4 regions of the Streptomyces akebiae genome follow, and region 2 is predicted to be linked to each of the others. Evidence: riboswitches for the same ligand, from Rfam matches in the RefSeq annotation. Region 2 holds a riboswitch; each other region holds the start of a gene.

Region 1 (3,969 bases), 7.4 Mb from region 2:
GACCCGCAGCACGTCCTCCCCGACGGGCGGCGCGACGTTCGACTCCCGGACCGTGCCCCGGAGCGAGATGCGCAGCCCGTCCTCCTCGTCGATCCCGAGCCCGTGCCGGAAGGGCAGCACCCCGTACGTCGGCCGCCCGGTGAGCCCGCGCAGCATGTCGAGCCCCGGCTCCAACAGGGAGACGTCTCCCCGGAACTTGTTGACGAGGAACCCGGCGACGAGGGCCTGGTCCTCGGGGGAGAGCAGCGCGACGGTCCCGAAGAACGACGCGAAGACACCGCCGCGGTCGATGTCGCCGACCACGAGCACGGGCAGCCCGGCGTTCCGGGCGATCCCCATGTTGACGATGTCGGTCCGCCGCAGATTGATCTCGGCCGGAGAGCCGGCCCCCTCGCAGATCACCGCGTCATACGTGCCCCGCAGCTCGGCGAGGCAGTCCAACACGACCCCGAGCAGCCGCTGTTGCCGCCCTCCGTGGTACCCGCGCGCACTCATCTCGCCCACGGGCTTGCCCAGCAGCACCACCTGACTGCTGCGTTCGCCCCCGGGCTTCAGCAGCACGGGGTTCATGAGCGCGGTGGGCTCCACCCGGCACGCCTGCGCCTGCATGGCCTGCGCCCGCCCGATCTCGGCGCCCTCCTTCGTCACGAAGGAGTTGAGCGACATGTTCTGCGCCTTGAACGGCGCGACCTTGACCCCCTGCCGCACCAGCCACCGGCAGATTCCGGCGGTGACCACGCTCTTCCCCGCGTCGGAGGTGGTCCCGGCGACCAACAGCCCGCCACTCATCCCTGCCTCCTCGACCGCAGCAGCGACACACCCGCACCGATCCCCAACGCCAGCCATCCGACCCGCCGGGACAACCGGACGGTCCGCTCGATGTCATCCACGACGACGGCGCGCCCCTCCCCATTCAGCACCGGCCGGTGCTCGACCCGCCCCCCGTACGACAGCGTGCCCCCCAACCGCACTCCGAGCGCCCCCGCGAACGACGCCTCCACGGGTCCCGCGTTGGGACTCGGGTGCCGGCCCGCGTCCGCGCGCCAGGCCCGTACCGCCCCGCGGGCATCCCCACCGCAGGCCGCGGCCAGCACCGCCGTCAGCCGGGCCCCCGGCCAGCCCACGATGTCGTCCAGCCGCGCGGAGGCCCATCCGAACCGCCGATACCGCTCCGACCGGTGTCCGACCATGGCGTCCAACGTGTTGACGGCCCGAAACCCCACCAGCCCGGGCACACCCGCCACGGCTCCCCACACGAGCGCGCCCACCACGGCGTCGGAGGTGTTCTCGGCGACGGACTCCACGACCGCCCGCGCGATCCCGTCCGGGTCGAGCGCCTGGGGATCCCGCCCGCACAGATGGGGCAGCCGGGCCCGCGCGCCCTCGACGTCCCCCGCGTCGAGCGACCGTGCGATCGCGCGAGCCTCCCGCCCGAGCGAAGTCCCCCCGACGACGGCCCAGGTGGCGGCGGCGGTCAACGCGACGGAGGCCGCACGCGACGGGCGTACGGCGGACGAGGCCAAGGCCCCGAGCGCCACGGCGCCACCCGCGCACACGGCGGTGTGCAGCGCGCCCCACCCCCGGTGGTCCCGCCACAGCACCTGCTCCACGGCGCCGGCGGCCCGCCCGAACGCGGCGACCGGATGCCCCCGGCGAGGATCGCCGAGCAGCAGATCACCGAGAAGTCCGGCGGTGGCGCCGTACGCGAAGACGCGATCGGCACGCACCGGTTCAGCCGATCGCGAGATGGGAGGAGGATCCGGTACCGGGACTCAAGCGGCAGCCGCACATGGCGATATGTCCTCACTCAGGGTGTCCACGCCCTGGTTCGACGAGACCGACGGCGAGAGTTCCTGGCTCCCGGGAGGTTCTTCCCCGGTGACAGTGGCGGGACCGCGCCGGACTCGCACCGGCTTCCTCTCCTGCCGTCGTACATGGCCCCGGCAGTCCACCACGCGCCCGGAAGACCCGTCAACTTGCTGTTGACCTGCGGCGCAGCGGTGTGCTCAGCCCCACATCGCTGAAATATGGCCAGACGCCCGAATCGGCTCTTTCTGCGCTCATCTCCACAGCGCCGGGCGGGAACACTTGAGGGAACGACATTACGAGGACTGAGCGCCGACGAGCGGCAGCGGCTGGGCACGGCGCTCGGGTCGTCGCGGTGGACGCGTGTCGGCGCGCTGACTTGTGAGGTGGAGGTCAGGGTGTTCGACAGGGAGCCCTCGGCGCGGAGTTGGATCAGGAGCAGTTATTCGGGCGAAACCAGCCTGTGCGTGGAGGCGTCGTTCGAGGAGAGGCGGGTTCTGGTGCGTGACTCGAACTCGAAGAAGAACGCTGTGCTCTCCTTCCGTCACAGCGCGTGGTGTGGTTTTCTGGCGGGGCTTGTGGACCCGGGAGCGGACGGTTCTTGAAGAACCGTTCGGGGGACGGGAGGTACACGCGATGGAAGATCGGACCAAGGGAACCGCCTCGGCGCGTGAGCGGGCATCGAGGGGCCGGCGGACGCTGTTGTCCGCCGCCGCGCCGCTGGTGCTCTTCAGCACGGTCGCCGGGGTCCTCGCCGTGGGGGTGGGTGCTCTCGCCGCCCTGCTGGTGCCGGGGACGGAGGCGCGGGGTGTCGTCTGGCTGGCGGTGACCGCCCTCCTCGCCACGGGGGCGGGCCTGTGGTGGGGGCTCACTCCGGTCACGGAGCGGCTGAGGGCCCTGGACCGGGCTCTGGTCGGGGCTCGCCCGCGGGGGCCGGAGGAGCGCTGAGGCCGACGGGCCGCGCGGCATCGGCGCGGGCGCGCAGCACCTTGCCGATGCCCGCCGCGAGCGAGGTGAGCAGAGCGGCGGCGATCGCCCCGGTGATCGCCGTGGTGAGCGGTGTCGTGGCGTCGAACCGGGTCGTGGGTACGACGCGACCGGCCACGGCGATGCTCAGCAGCAGGACGCTGGCGCAGAACGTGCCCAGTAACAGACGGGCGGACAGGAGCCGTATCTCGCCGTCGACCCGGGCACTCTCCACCCGGATGAGCGCCTCCGCCCACTCCGACTCCTGCATGGCTTAGGCCTTCAGCGTGCAGTCGTCCAGTGGGGCAGGACCGCCGGACCCCGGGGGGCCGGCCGGGGGAGGACCGTCCGGATCTCCGTCGCCCGGAACGGCGCGGCGCGCCGTCAGCCGCCTCCACCACTCTGCCAACCGAAGACCGCCATGGGCCCTCCCCCCGATTCCGCCGGGCGTCCCGGCCCGGTGCTCAGTCGTTGTCCAGGCTCTCCCGGACCGTGTCGAGGAACTCGATCATCCGGTCGCCTTCGTGCGCGTTGTCGCTGATGTCCGCGAAGCACTCCTGGTGGCGGACGGTGAGATCGAGATCCTCGCGGTTCGACAGCCCGCCGTTGGGGCCCTCCAGGTAGAGCAGGTCGTCGTCGTCCCTGAACCCGAGCAGGATGAACGGGCTGAGGGTGCTGAAGTGCGCCCCCGCCGTGAACGGCAGCAGCCGGATGCCCATCCGGGGGCGCCCGGCCAGCGCCTTCACGTGGTCCAGCTGTTGACGCATGACGCGGGGGCCGCCGATCACCCGCCGTACGGCGGCCTCGTCCAGGACGACGTCGATGCGCGGGCCCGCGTCGGAGTCGATCAGGCGTTCCTGTCGGGCGAGGCGGAGCTCCACCGACCGGCGGACGTCGGTGGGTTCCGACGTGGGGGGAGAGGAGGGCGGTGGCGTAGTCCTCGGTGTGCAGGAGGCCGGGGAGCACGATGGGGTTGTGGACGCGGATGGAGGTCGCGGCCCCCTCGTAGCCCAGATACTGGGCGAAGGGCTGGGAGACCAGGTTTCCCCAGGGGGCCCACCACGACGGCCCCTTCGAGCCCCGTGCGGCCTCTTCCAACTCGCTCACCAGCGCCGGATCCGTGATCCCGTACTGCTGGATGAGCGCCCGGACGTCGGTGACGCTGACCCCGACCGTGCCGGCCTCGATGCGCAGGAC
Region 2 (3,969 bases):
CAGCAGCCGGAAGAGCGCGGTGGGCGCGTTGCCCACGGCCACGACCGACCCCTCCAGACGGTCCCGCCACAGCTCCAGCGCGGCGGCGCTGCGCGTGGTGCCCAGCTTCGCCGCCAGCGCGGGGACGGCCGGGTCGGAGAGCGTGCACAGCACGTCGTTGTCGGCGGGCAGCCGCTTGCGGGTCACCCCGCTGGCCACCATCCTGACGTCGGTGAAGATGGGCGCCCCGGCACGCAGGGCCTCCCGGGCGCGGGCCACGACGCCGGGGGTGTACGTCAAGTCCCGTACCAGGTCCACCATTCCGCAGGCGTGGATCATCCGGACCGCGACCTGGCTGACATCGGCGGGCAGGGCCGCGAGGTCCGCCTCCGCGCGGATGGTGGCGAAGGACTGCCGGTAGATCGCCGGGCCGTCCTTCTCGTAGTCGTAGGTGGTCACGGTGGTCTTCTCGCTGCTCTCGGTCGTCGTACGGGGGTCGTTCGTGCGGGTCGTGCGCGTTCTCGGGTCCACGTCGTGTGTGTTCTCGGCCTTCATGGGGTGATCTCCCCCAGGGCGGCGGCGAGTCGGGAGGGGTCCGCCATGGGCGCGGTGCGGGGTTCTCGGCCGGGGGCGGTACGGGAGAGCTCGTAGCCGCCGCTCCCCACCGCCACCACGTCGATCCGTTCGCCCCGGGGGTGGCCGCAGCGGCGCTCGCAGCCGGACCAGTACAGCGGGAGCCCCGCGCGGCCCGCCGCCTCCAGGCTCTCGGTCGCGTCCGCCCGTACGTCCGCCAGGGACTTCGCGCAGCCGGGCCGTCCGATACAGGCGCCGACGCGCGGCCAGGGGGAGGCGGGATCGGTGACGAGACCGGTCACCGAGAGCCGGGCGAGCGCGTCGGTCACCTGCTCCCCGCGCAGGCCCGGTGCGGGGACGACGACCCCGCGCCAAGGGGTCAGCCGCAGTTCACGGCACGGTGTCGCCGACGCGAGGGCCGTCAACTCCCGCCACTGCAGGGGGGTGAGACGACCGAGGGGCGCATGTACGGACAGGGCGTCGCCGACGGCTCCGGGGGGTGGGCCGTCGGCTCCGGCCGTGGCCGCCGCGCTCTCGGGACGAACCCGGATCGCGGCGTCGACGCCGACGGCCGCAAGTCGGTCCCGGACCGTGCCGATCAGCTCGTCCTGGAAGGGGAGTTCGGTCACGCGCCAGACCCGTGCCCCGCTCTCCCGCGCCGCCTCCAGGAACGTCTCGGCGGCGGTCAGTGCGGCCCGGGCCGCGTCCTCACCCGGGACCGACAGGCTCTCGCGGGCCGTCCCCAGACTCAGCAGAGCTCTGTCGCCCCCGGCCGCCCGGACGGTCACATCGGCGTCCAGCGCGGCCACGTCCCCCCGCCCGTCGTCGAGCGCGAACAGGAACCGGCCCGACAACCGCCGCGCCGCCTCGCTCGCGCACAGCGCGGTGTCCAGGGCGGACAGCCAGGGCCGCACGTCGCGCAGACCGCGGTCGTCGAGACCGGACAGGGGCGAGGCCACGATGTTGCGCACCCGCTCGTGCCCGGCGGACGGCAACAGCCCCGCCGCGTCCAGCGACTCGGCCAGCTCGCCCCCGCAGCCGTCGGCCAGTCCGCGCAGTTGGACATTGCCGCGGGAAGTGAGGTGAAGATCACCATCGCCGAGCCGCCGCGCCGCCTCCGCGAGCGCCTCGGCCTGGCGGACGGTCAGCACACCACCGGGCACCCGGACCCGCGCCAGCGCCCCGTCGTCCGCCGCATGCAGCCGCAGCGCCCCCGGGCAGGCGTCGCCACGGTCCCGTGTGACCGCTGTGGCCTGGGACGATGAACGCAGGGGAGGCGTGGACATGGCGGCGAGCATACCCACCGGCACAACGGACGTATCCTCCGCCCTTTTGAGGCGACCCTTACTATGCTGCTCGGTGGATCATCCGGTCCATCGACGCCACCACGGCGACAGGGGAGGAAGCCCGGTGTGAGTCCGGCGCGGTCCCGCCACTGTGAGCCCGTCCCAGGAGGGTCGGGCGAGTCAGGAACTCCCTTCCCCGTACCACTCGGCCCGCCCGAGCAGGGGAGACTCCGATCCGACACCGCCCGGGGCGCGGACCCCGAGGAAGGCCAGCAGCCGCATGCAGCCATCGTCCGGGGAGCGCTCGACGCAGCCCCGCATCCTGCTCCTGTCGACCTCCGACACCGACCTGCTCAGCGCCCGCGCGGCCGCCGGCCCGGTCCCCTACCGCTTCGCCAACCCCTCCCGCCTCGCGCTGGACGACCTCCCGGCCCTCCTCGACGGCACCGACCTGGTCGTCGTACGCCTCCTCGGCGGCATCCGGGCCTGGCAGGACGGCCTCGACCTGCTGCTCGCCGACGGCCGCCCGGTCGTCGTCCTCACCGGTGAACAGGCGCCCGACGCCCAGCTGATGGCCGCCTCCACCGTCCCGATCGGCATCGCCGCCGAGGCCCACGCCTATCTCGCGCACGGCGGCCCGGCCAACCTGGAGCAGCTGGCCCGTTTCCTCTCCGACACCGTCCTGCTCACCGGCCACGGCTTCGACGCGCCGGCGGCCGCGCCCGCCTGGGGACCGCTGTCCCGGGAGGCCAGGAACACCGACGGGCCCACCGTCGCCGTGCTCTACTACCGGGCCCACCACATGAGCGGCAACACCGCCTTCGTGGACGCCCTGTGCGGGGCGATCGAGGACCAGGGTGCCCGCGCGCTCCCGCTCTACGTGGCCTCGCTGCGGGCCCCCGAGCCCGAGCTGATCGAGGAACTGCGCGCCGCCGACGCGGTCGTCACCACCGTCCTCGCAGCCGGCGGCACCAAGCCCGCCGAGGCCTCGGCCGGCGGCGACGACGAGTCCTGGGACGCGGGCGCCCTGACCGGCCTCGACGTGCCGATCCTCCAGGCCCTGTGCCTGACCGGATCACGCGCGGCCTGGGAGGAGAACGACGAGGGCGTCTCCCCGCTCGACGCGGCCAGCCAGATCGCCGTCCCCGAGTTCGACGGCCGGCTGATCACCGTCCCGTTCTCCTTCAAGGAGATCGACGAGGACGGCCTCCCGGCCTATGTCGCCGACCCCGAGCGCGCCGCCCGCGTCGCCGGGATCGCCGTACGCCACGCACGACTTCGCCACATCGCCAACGCCGACAAGCGCCTCGCGCTCGTCCTCTCCGCCTACCCGACCAAGCACTCCCGCATCGGCAACGCGGTCGGCCTGGACACCCCCGCCAGCGCGGTCGCCCTGCTGCGGCGCCTGCGCGAGGAGGGCTACGACTTCGGGACGGAAGCCGAGGTGCCGGGCCTGGCCTCCGGCGACGGCGACGAGCTGATCCGCGCGCTGATCGAGGCGGGCGGCCACGACCAGGACTGGCTCACCGACGAGCAGCTGGCCCGCAACCCTGTCCGGATCCCGGCCGCCGACTACCGCCGCTGGTTCGCCGAACTCCCCGAGGAACTGCGCTCGGCCGTCGAGGAGCACTGGGGACCGGCGCCCGGCGAGATGTTCGTCGACCGCAGCGCCAACCCCGAGGGCGACATCGTCCTCGCGGCCCTGCGCTTCGGCAATCTGCTGATCCTCATCCAGCCGCCGCGCGGCTTCGGCGAGAACCCGATCGCGATCTACCACGACCCGGACCTCCCGCCCTCCCACCACTACCTGGCCGCCTACCGCTGGATCGCCGCCCGCGCCGACGACGGCGGGTTCGGCGCCGACGCGATGATCCACCTCGGCAAGCACGGCAACCTGGAATGGCTGCCCGGCAAGAACGCGGGCCTGTCCGCCGCCTGCGGCCCCGACGCCGCCCTCGGCGACCTCCCGCTGGTCTACCCGTTCCTGGTCAACGACCCGGGCGAGGGCACCCAGGCCAAGCGCCGCGTGCACGCCACCCTCGTCGACCACCTCGTGCCGCCGATGGCCCGCGCCGACTCCTACGGCGACATCGCGCGCCTGGAGCAACTCCTCGACGAGTACGCCCAGATC
Region 3 (3,969 bases), 9.0 Mb from region 2:
TGAGGCCGAGACCGAGCACGGCCTTGTCCACGGGATGGCGGCGGCGCCAGCGACTGCTGTGCGCCGCCGCGTCGATCGGCAGCACCCGGGTCAGCCCCGCCCGGCGGAGGACTCCCCGGAGCCACCGGACGAGCCTTCGTCGCCGGATGCGCCGGATGCGCCGGATGCGCCGGATGCGCCGGATGCGCCCTTCGAGGCCGCCGCGGCGGCCGGGGCACTCGCCGCCGCCGTGGCCGCCGCCCTCGCCGTGGACGCCGCGACCGCCACGTCCACCGGCTTGGCCGGAGCCGTGTCGGCCTCCCCGGCCGCGTCGAGCAGTGCCCGGGCCCGGGCCTCGCCCTGGCGTCGACCCCGGTGGATGCCGAAGTAGTAGGCGAGGACCCCCGCGCCGAGGGCGGCCTGGAGGGAGAAGAGTGCCGACTCGATCTCACCGGACGGCGGTTCGTAGAGAGGGGAGAACCACGGCTCGTAGTCCGGCTCTATCTCCGTGATCGCCGTCTCCGCCTCGCCGTCGGCGCCCGTGAAGGGCTCCTCCTTGTGGTCGCCGAGGCCGAGGGCCAGCGGCAGGACGGCGAGTGCGGCCACGGCGAGCAGCAGCAGTGCGTTGATCTTCGTGTTCCGCTTCATCGGGCCACCGCCTTGTTCCCGGTCTCCGTCCCGGCCCCGGCGCGGCTCTGCCCGCCGGTCAGGAGCACGCCGAGCCGGGTCAGTTCGCCCTTGCTCGACTGCACCAGCAGACGCATCACCAACACCGTGAGCAGACCTTCGCTGACCGCGAGCGGGATCTGGGTGACGGCGAAGATGGAGCCGAACTTGCCGAGCGCGCCCAGGAAGCCGCTGCTCGGGTCGGGGAAGGCGAGCGCCAACTGCACGCTGGTGACGCAGTAGGTGACCAGGTCGGCGAAGAACGCGCCGAAGAACACCGTCACCATCAGCGGCACGCCGAAGCGTCGTAGCAGCCGGTAGACACCGTAACCCGCCCAGGGGCCGACGATCGCCATCGAGAAGACGTTGGCGCCGAGCGTGGTCAGACCGCCGTGGGCGAGCAACAGTGCCTGGAAGAGCAGGGTGATGGTGCCGAGCACCGCCATGATCGGCGGCCGGAACAGGATGGCACCGAGGCCGGTGCCGGTGGGGTGGGAGCAACTCCCGGTGACCGACGGGAGCTTCAGCGCGGACAGAACGAAGGTGAAGGCCCCCGAGGCGCCGAGCAGCAGCGTGCTCTCGGGATGCTCCCTGACCTCACGGGTGAGTGCCCTGACTCCGTGGACGACGAACGGCGCGGACGCGACGCCCCAGGCGATCGCGTGCGCCGGAGGAAGGAAACCCTCGGCTATGTGCATGGCTCAGCAGACCCTCTCCAGCACCTCGTGGATGGTTGACGCGCCTTGGCCGGTCTCCTGGCTTACGGGTGACACCGCCCGTGCTCCGCCTTCCCGGGTCCGAAGACCCAGTGGCTGTCCGTGAGGACCGGAGCCGGACTTCCCGATCACAGTGGCGAGGGCCGCACCGGCATCACACCGGATTTCCCGTTCACCAAGGCGTGGTGACAGTAGTGCCCAGATAAGGACGCTGACAAGCGGAGGCGAGGGGCGCGCAGGCGCCGTGCGACAGCTCACACCCCGGCGCACGCCCGGCGCCACGTCGAGAGAACGGACCTGACCGAAAGCAGACGGGAGCTTTACTGCGACGATATTGCAGCTGCCAACATGGCGCACAAGGCTGAGGAGGCTCGACCGCACGACCGCGGCACGAGGACCTCGACCGCACGGACGCGGCGACGCGACGCGAGGCACGCAGAGAAGAAGAGGCGCACGCCCCATGGCTCCTGGTACCGACACCGCCCCCTCGGCCACCGCCGGGACGGGCGGTCTCTCATGGCGGCGGATCCGCGCCACGACGACGCGCGGGGAGTGGGCCGGCCTGGGCGGGATGGCCGGTTTCATCCTGGCGCTGCACCTCGTCGGCTGGTTCACCCTCGTGGTGATCGTCGCCCCCGAGCACTACAGCGTCGGCAGCAGGACCTTCGGCATCGGTATGGGTGTCACCGCCTACACCCTGGGCATGCGGCACGCCTTCGACGCCGACCACATCGCCGCCATCGACAACACCACCCGCAAACTGATGGGGGAGGGGCGACGCCCGCTGTCGGTCGGCTTCTGGTTCTCCCTCGGCCACTCGTCGATCGTGCTCGTCCTCACCTTCCTGCTCACCCTCGGCGTCAAGACGCTCGCCGGACCCGTCCGCGACGACGGCTCCGCGCTGCACGAGGTGACCGGCTGGATCGGCACCACCGTCTCGGGGACGTTCCTGTACGCCATCGCCCTCGTCAACCTGGTGGCCCTGGTGGGGATCTGGAAGGTGTTCCGCGAGATGCGCTCGGGCACCTTCGACGAGGCCGCGCTGGAGGAACGGCTGAACAGCCGGGGCCTGATGAACCGCCTGCTCGGGCGGTTGATGAGGTCCCTCACCAGGCCCTGGCAGATGTATCCCGTCGGCCTGCTCTTCGGCCTCGGCTTCGACACGGCGACGGAGGTCGCGCTGCTGGTCCTGGCCGGTTCGGGCGCCGCCTCCGGGCTGCCCTGGTACGCGATCCTGTGCCTGCCCGTCCTGTTCGCCGCCGGAATGTCGCTCCTCGACACCGTCGACGGCACGTTCATGAACTTCGCCTACGGCTGGGCGTTCTCCCAGCCGGTCCGCAAGGTCTACTACAACCTCACCGTCACGGGTCTGTCCGTGGCCGTCGCCCTCGTCATCGGCACGGTCGAACTCCTCGGCCTCGTCGCCGAGAAGGCCCACCTGCACGGCCTCTTCTGGGACCGGGTCTCCGGCCTCGACCTCAACACCGTCGGCTATGTGGTCGTCGGCCTCTTCTTCGTCACCTGGGCGGTCGCCCTGCTGGTCTGGCGGTTCGCGCGGATCGAGGAGAAGTGGACAGCGGGGTGAACACCCACGAACACCCACCACCCACCCGCACCACGGCACACGGGCGCCCCACCGGCCTCAGGACAAGCCGTCGAGCGGCCGGAGGAAGCGGCGTTCGTACCGCTTGATGCAGCGGGTGTCGCGGGCCAGCGCGAACGCGTCCTGGCACTCCGGATCGGACATGCTGTCCGTGCGGTACCGCTCGTACGCGGCGAGACTGGGAAAGGAGAACAGGGCGTAGGCGATGTCGCTGTCGCTCTCGCTCGGCAGGAAGTAGCCGTGGTGCGTCCCGCCGAAACGGTTGACGAGCCGAACCCAGCGCCGCCCGTACTCTTCGAAGTCCTCAAGTTTGTCGGCGTCGATCTCGTACTTCAGATGAATGGTGATCACGGCTCCATGGTCCCCCGGGGCGCGGGCGACGGCCATGCCGGTCGGCGTCATGGGGTGGGGGAGGTGGTCAAGGCGTCGACGAGCCGGGCGAACTCGGTGCGTTGCCGGGCGGTCGGTGCGGTGTAGAGCGGCGCCTGCAACTCGCCGGGGAGCTGCTCGGCGCGCCGCCGTCGGGGGATCAGGGCCGCGGCGACGGGTTGCGGTTCTCGCCAGCCGTGGTGGGCCGCCTGCTCGACGCCGAGGTTGACGACCATGGCCGCCTGGGCGGTCAGTCCGTACACGCGCACCGCCGCCAGATGGCAGGCACCCCGGTGTTCTCGCTGTACGTGGACGCGCTGCATGGCCGCCCCGACGGGATCGTCTGCGGGGCAGGGCTGCGCGCGCCAGCCGGCGAACAGGGGCAGGGAGGCGGCGTCGGCGGCGTCGACCAGCCGCTGCGCCAAGTGGTCGTCCTCCGCCGAGCCTTCGGACACACTCCAGGAACACATCGGCCCCGTCGGCCCCGTCCCACCGAAGTGCCCAGGCCCCTCAGCGGGCGTGCAGCCCGTCCGTGAGGTGGCCGTGGCTGTGTCGCCATCCGTTCGGGACGCGCCGGGCCCCCGCCAGATGGGGGTGACCGAAGGGGAGGTCGGCGTGCACGTGGGCTCCGTGCAC
Region 4 (3,969 bases), 2.8 Mb from region 2:
TCGAGGGAGTACGAGGGCGAGCTGACGGTCTGCGCCACCGGCCCCCTCACCAACGTGGCCGTCGCCCTGCTGGAGGACCCGCACTTCGCCCACCGCGTCCGCAAGTTCGTGTTCATGGGCGGCGCCGCCCAGGTCCCGGGCAACTTCACCCCGGTCGCCGAGTTCAACATCTGGGCCGACCCGGACGCCGCCGAGATCGTGCTGTCCTCCGGCATCCCGTTCACCATGGTCGACCTGGACGCCTCGCACCGCTGGCTGTTCCGCCCCGATGACCTGGCCGCGCTGGAGGCCGCGGGACCCGGCACGGCCCTCGCCGCACGGCTGATGCGCACCTACATGGACGCCTACACCCGCCACGGCGGAGACGGCACCTGCCCGCTGCACGATCCGCTGGCCGTCGGCGTCTGCGGCGACGAGGCGTTCGTCGAGGCCGCCGACGGGGCCGTCGTCGTGGAGTGCGCGAGCGAGCTCACACGCGGCCAGACCGTGTTCGTGCCGACCGCAGCCCGGCGCGTCTACTACTCCGAGTCCCCCGCCCTGACCGCCCGTCTGCAGGCCACCGGCCGCGTCGCGCTGGGACCGGGCACCCGCGACTTCAGCGCGGACTTCGTGACGACGCTGCCCAGGTGGCCGGCGGCAACCTGACGCGATCCGATGGTCCGACCATCGGCGGCGCCTGTGGATAACCGCCGCCGTGCGAAGCCGCCCCTCGTGCACACTGCGACGCATGGACATCACGATCAGGCCGGTGACCCCCGAGGAGTACGCCACGCTCGGCGAGATCACCGCACAGGCCTACCTCGACGACGGACTGCTGGACTTCGGAGAGAGCGACCAGTACCTCGACGAGCTGCGGAACGTGGCGAAGCGGGCCGCCCGGGCCGACGTGCTCGTGGCGGTCGCGGAGGGGCAGGTGCTGGGCGGAGTGACCTTCGTCCCCGCGGGCGGGCCCATGGCCGACATCGCCCGCGAGGGAGAGGCCGAGATACGGATGCTCGCGGTCTCCCCGAAGGCCCGTGGGCGAGGTGTCGGCGAGGCACTCGTACGGGCCTGCCTGGAGCGCGCCCGCACCGTGGAGGGCTGTGCGCGCGTCGTGCTGTCGACCCAGCGGAGCATGCACGCGGCCCATCGCATCTACGGACGTCTGGGCTTCACTCGCACACCTGAGCGCGACTGGAACCCCCTCCCCGACCTCCTCGACCTCACGCTGATCACCTACGAGTTGACGCTCTGACACCCTGCGAAGCCGATGGCGACACAACATGTGGGGGTGACACCGCGACCCGACACTAGATGTATGCTCATGCTCGCTGTCGCCGCAGGGGAATCCGGTGTGAATCCGGAACTGTCCCGCAACGGTGTACTCGCGTGCATACGTCGTCATGTGTGCACGCCTGTTCAGTCCGAACACCTGCCGACAGTGCGCCCGGCCGTCCGGTCCGGGTGCCCTGACGTCCGGGCCTCGTGGAATGGGCCGGTGGACGCGACGCCCCCGTGCGCTCGTGTGCTGCCGCCTGCCCTCTGCAGGGCCCCAGCCGAGCGAGGGAGAGCCCCACGTGACCATCGCGCCAGCCGATCCGGTGTCAGCCGACCTGGCCGCAGCCAGGTCGGTTTCAACAGACCCGACGACGGAGACCGACGGTCCTGGTACCGCGTTGCTGCGGACCCTGACCGAGCTGACCGCCGACCTGCCCGACGCCGATCCCGGCCGGGTCGCCGCCGCCGCGCTGCGCGGCCGGTCGGTGCGTGTGTCCTCCGCCGAGATGGTCGCGGAGCTGCGTGAGCTGGCCACGGAGGCGGCCGCGGGCCTCATCTCCGAGGATCCCGCCTACTCGAAACTGGCCGCCCGGCTGTTGGCCGTCGGCATCCGTGCCGAGGCGGCCTCGCAGGGTGTCACGACGTTCACCGAGTCCATCGCCGTGGGCCACCGGGAGGGACTCGTCGCCGACCGCACGGCCGAGTTCACCCGCGCCCACGCCGAGCGCCTCGACGCCCTGATCGACCCGGCCGGGGACGACCGCTTCGGCTACTTCGGCCTGCGCACCCTGCACAGCCGCTATCTGCTCCGGCACCCCCTCACCCGCAAGGTCGTCGAGACGCCCCAGCACTTCATGCTGCGGGTCGCCGTCGGCCTCGCCGAGGACACGGGTGCCGATGCGGAGGCGGGCATCCGTGCCCTCGACGAAGTCGCCGCGCTCTACGGGCTCATGAGCCGCCTCGACTACCTCCCCTCCTCCCCCACCCTCTTCAACTCCGGTACGCGACACCCCCAGATGTCGTCCTGCTACCTCCTCGACTCCCCGCTGGACGAGCTGGACTCCATCTACGACCGCTACCACCAGGTGGCCCGCCTCTCGAAGCACGCCGGCGGCATCGGCCTGTCGTACTCCCGTATCCGCTCGCGCGGTTCGCTGATCCGGGGCACCAACGGGCACTCCAACGGCATCGTGCCGTTCCTGAAGACCCTGGACGCCTCGGTCGCCGCCGTGAACCAGGGCGGCCGGCGCAAGGGCGCGGCCGCGGTCTACCTGGAGACCTGGCACTCCGACATCGAGGAGTTCCTGGAGCTTCGTGACAACACCGGCGAGGACGCCCGGCGTACGCACAACCTGAACCTGGCGCACTGGATCCCGGACGAGTTCATGCGCCGGGTGAACGCGGACGAGCAGTGGTCGCTGTTCTCCCCGGCAGACGTACCCGAGCTGGTCGACCTGTGGGGCGAGGAGTTCGAGGCCGCGTACCGCGAGGCGGAGGCGAAGGGCCTGGCGAAGAAGACCATCGCGGCCCGTGACCTGTACGGCCGCATGATGCGCACCCTCGCGCAGACCGGCAACGGCTGGATGACCTTCAAGGACGCTGCCAACCGCACGGCGAACCAGACGGCCGAGCCGGGCCACGTCGTCCACTCCTCCAACCTCTGCACGGAGATCCTGGAGGTCACGAACGACGGGGAGACGGCGGTCTGCAACCTGGGCTCGGTGAACCTGGGCGCGTTCGTCGACCGGGCGACGGGCGACATGGACTGGGAGCGGCTGGACGCGACCGTCCGCACCGCCGTCACCTTCCTCGACCGCGTCGTCGACATCAACTTCTACCCGACCGAGCAGGCGGGCCGCTCCAACGCCAGGTGGCGCCCGGTCGGACTCGGCGCGATGGGCCTGCAGGACGTCTTCTTCCAGCTGCGTCTGCCCTTCGACTCCCCGGCTGCGAAGGCCCTGTCCACTCGGATCGCCGAGCGCGTCATGCTCGCCGCGTACGAGGCCTCCGCCGACCTCGCCGAGCGGGTCGGCCCGCTTCCGGCCTGGGAGAAGACCCGTACGGCGCGCGGTGTGCTGCACCCCGACCACTACGGTGTCGAGCCCACCTGGCCGGAGCGCTGGGCTGCCCTGCGCGAGCGCGTCGCGACGACGGGCCTGCGCAACTCCCTGCTCCTCGCCATCGCGCCGACGGCCACCATCGCCTCGATCGCCGGTGTGTACGAGTGCATCGAGCCCCAGGTGTCCAACCTGTTCAAGCGCGAGACGCTGTCCGGTGAGTTCCTCCAGGTCAACTCGTATCTGGTGAAGGACCTGAAGGAGCTGGGCGTCTGGGACGCCCGCACCCGTGAGGCGCTGCGCGAATCCAACGGCTCGGTGCAGGACTTCGCGTGGATCCCGGCCGACGTACGGGCGCTGTACCGCACGGCCTGGGAGATCCCGCAGCGCGGTCTGATCGACATGGCCGCCGCCCGCACGCCGTATCTGGACCAGTCCCAGTCGCTCAACCTGTTCCTGGAGACGCCGACCATCGGCAAGCTCTCCTCGATGTACGCGTACGCCTGGAAGTCGGGCCTGAAGACCACGTACTACCTGCGCTCCCGCCCGGCGACGCGCATCGCCCGCGCGGCACAGGGCCAGGGCCAGGCGCAGACCCCGGCCCGGCCCGAGAACACCATCCCCGTCCAGCAGTCGGCCGACCCGGATGCCGTCG

The links. A riboswitch is a leader RNA that binds a small molecule or an ion and turns the genes downstream of it on or off. The one in region 2 is predicted to bind cobalamin.
Region 1: linked by a shared signal. The riboswitch ahead of K1J60_RS34830 (cobalamin biosynthesis protein) and the one ahead of cobN (cobaltochelatase subunit CobN) in region 2 are both predicted to bind cobalamin.
Region 3: linked by a shared signal. The riboswitch ahead of K1J60_RS41900 (energy-coupling factor ABC transporter permease) and the one ahead of cobN (cobaltochelatase subunit CobN) in region 2 are both predicted to bind cobalamin.
Region 4: linked by a shared signal. The riboswitch ahead of K1J60_RS14665 (ribonucleoside-diphosphate reductase subunit alpha) and the one ahead of cobN (cobaltochelatase subunit CobN) in region 2 are both predicted to bind cobalamin.

The regions. Positions count from the first base shown of each region.
Region 1 is NZ_CP080647.1:8,050,125-8,054,093, forward strand. Features, by position in the region: gene K1J60_RS34825 (cobyric acid synthase) at 1-789, opposite strand, end outside; gene K1J60_RS34830 (cobalamin biosynthesis protein) at 786-1,727, opposite strand; cobalamin riboswitch at 1,828-1,969, opposite strand; gene K1J60_RS46285 (DUF397 domain-containing protein) at 2,028-2,411, shown strand; gene K1J60_RS34840 (hypothetical protein) at 2,443-2,754, shown strand; gene K1J60_RS34845 (hypothetical protein) at 2,684-3,043, opposite strand; partial or broken gene K1J60_RS34850 (DUF5753 domain-containing protein) at 3,237-3,879, opposite strand.
Region 2 is NZ_CP080647.1:684,799-688,767, reverse strand. Features, by position in the region: gene K1J60_RS03000 (precorrin-8X methylmutase) at 1-438, opposite strand, end outside; gene cobG (precorrin-3B synthase) at 531-1,850, opposite strand; cobalamin riboswitch at 1,916-2,047, shown strand; gene cobN (cobaltochelatase subunit CobN) at 2,119-3,969, shown strand, end outside.
Region 3 is NZ_CP080647.1:9,672,520-9,676,488, forward strand. Features, by position in the region: gene cbiQ (cobalt ECF transporter T component CbiQ) at 1-85, opposite strand, end outside; gene K1J60_RS41895 (energy-coupling factor ABC transporter substrate-binding protein) at 91-627, opposite strand; gene K1J60_RS41900 (energy-coupling factor ABC transporter permease) at 624-1,343, opposite strand; cobalamin riboswitch at 1,374-1,556, opposite strand; gene K1J60_RS41905 (Nickel transporter NicT) at 1,822-2,946, shown strand; gene K1J60_RS41910 (NIPSNAP family protein) at 3,004-3,315, opposite strand; gene K1J60_RS41915 (helix-turn-helix domain-containing protein) at 3,363-3,788, opposite strand; gene K1J60_RS41920 (MFS transporter) at 3,844-3,969, opposite strand, start outside.
Region 4 is NZ_CP080647.1:3,440,884-3,444,852, forward strand. Features, by position in the region: gene K1J60_RS14655 (nucleoside hydrolase) at 1-645, shown strand, start outside; gene K1J60_RS14660 (GNAT family N-acetyltransferase) at 728-1,234, shown strand; cobalamin riboswitch at 1,298-1,433, shown strand; gene K1J60_RS14665 (ribonucleoside-diphosphate reductase subunit alpha) at 1,557-3,969, shown strand, end outside.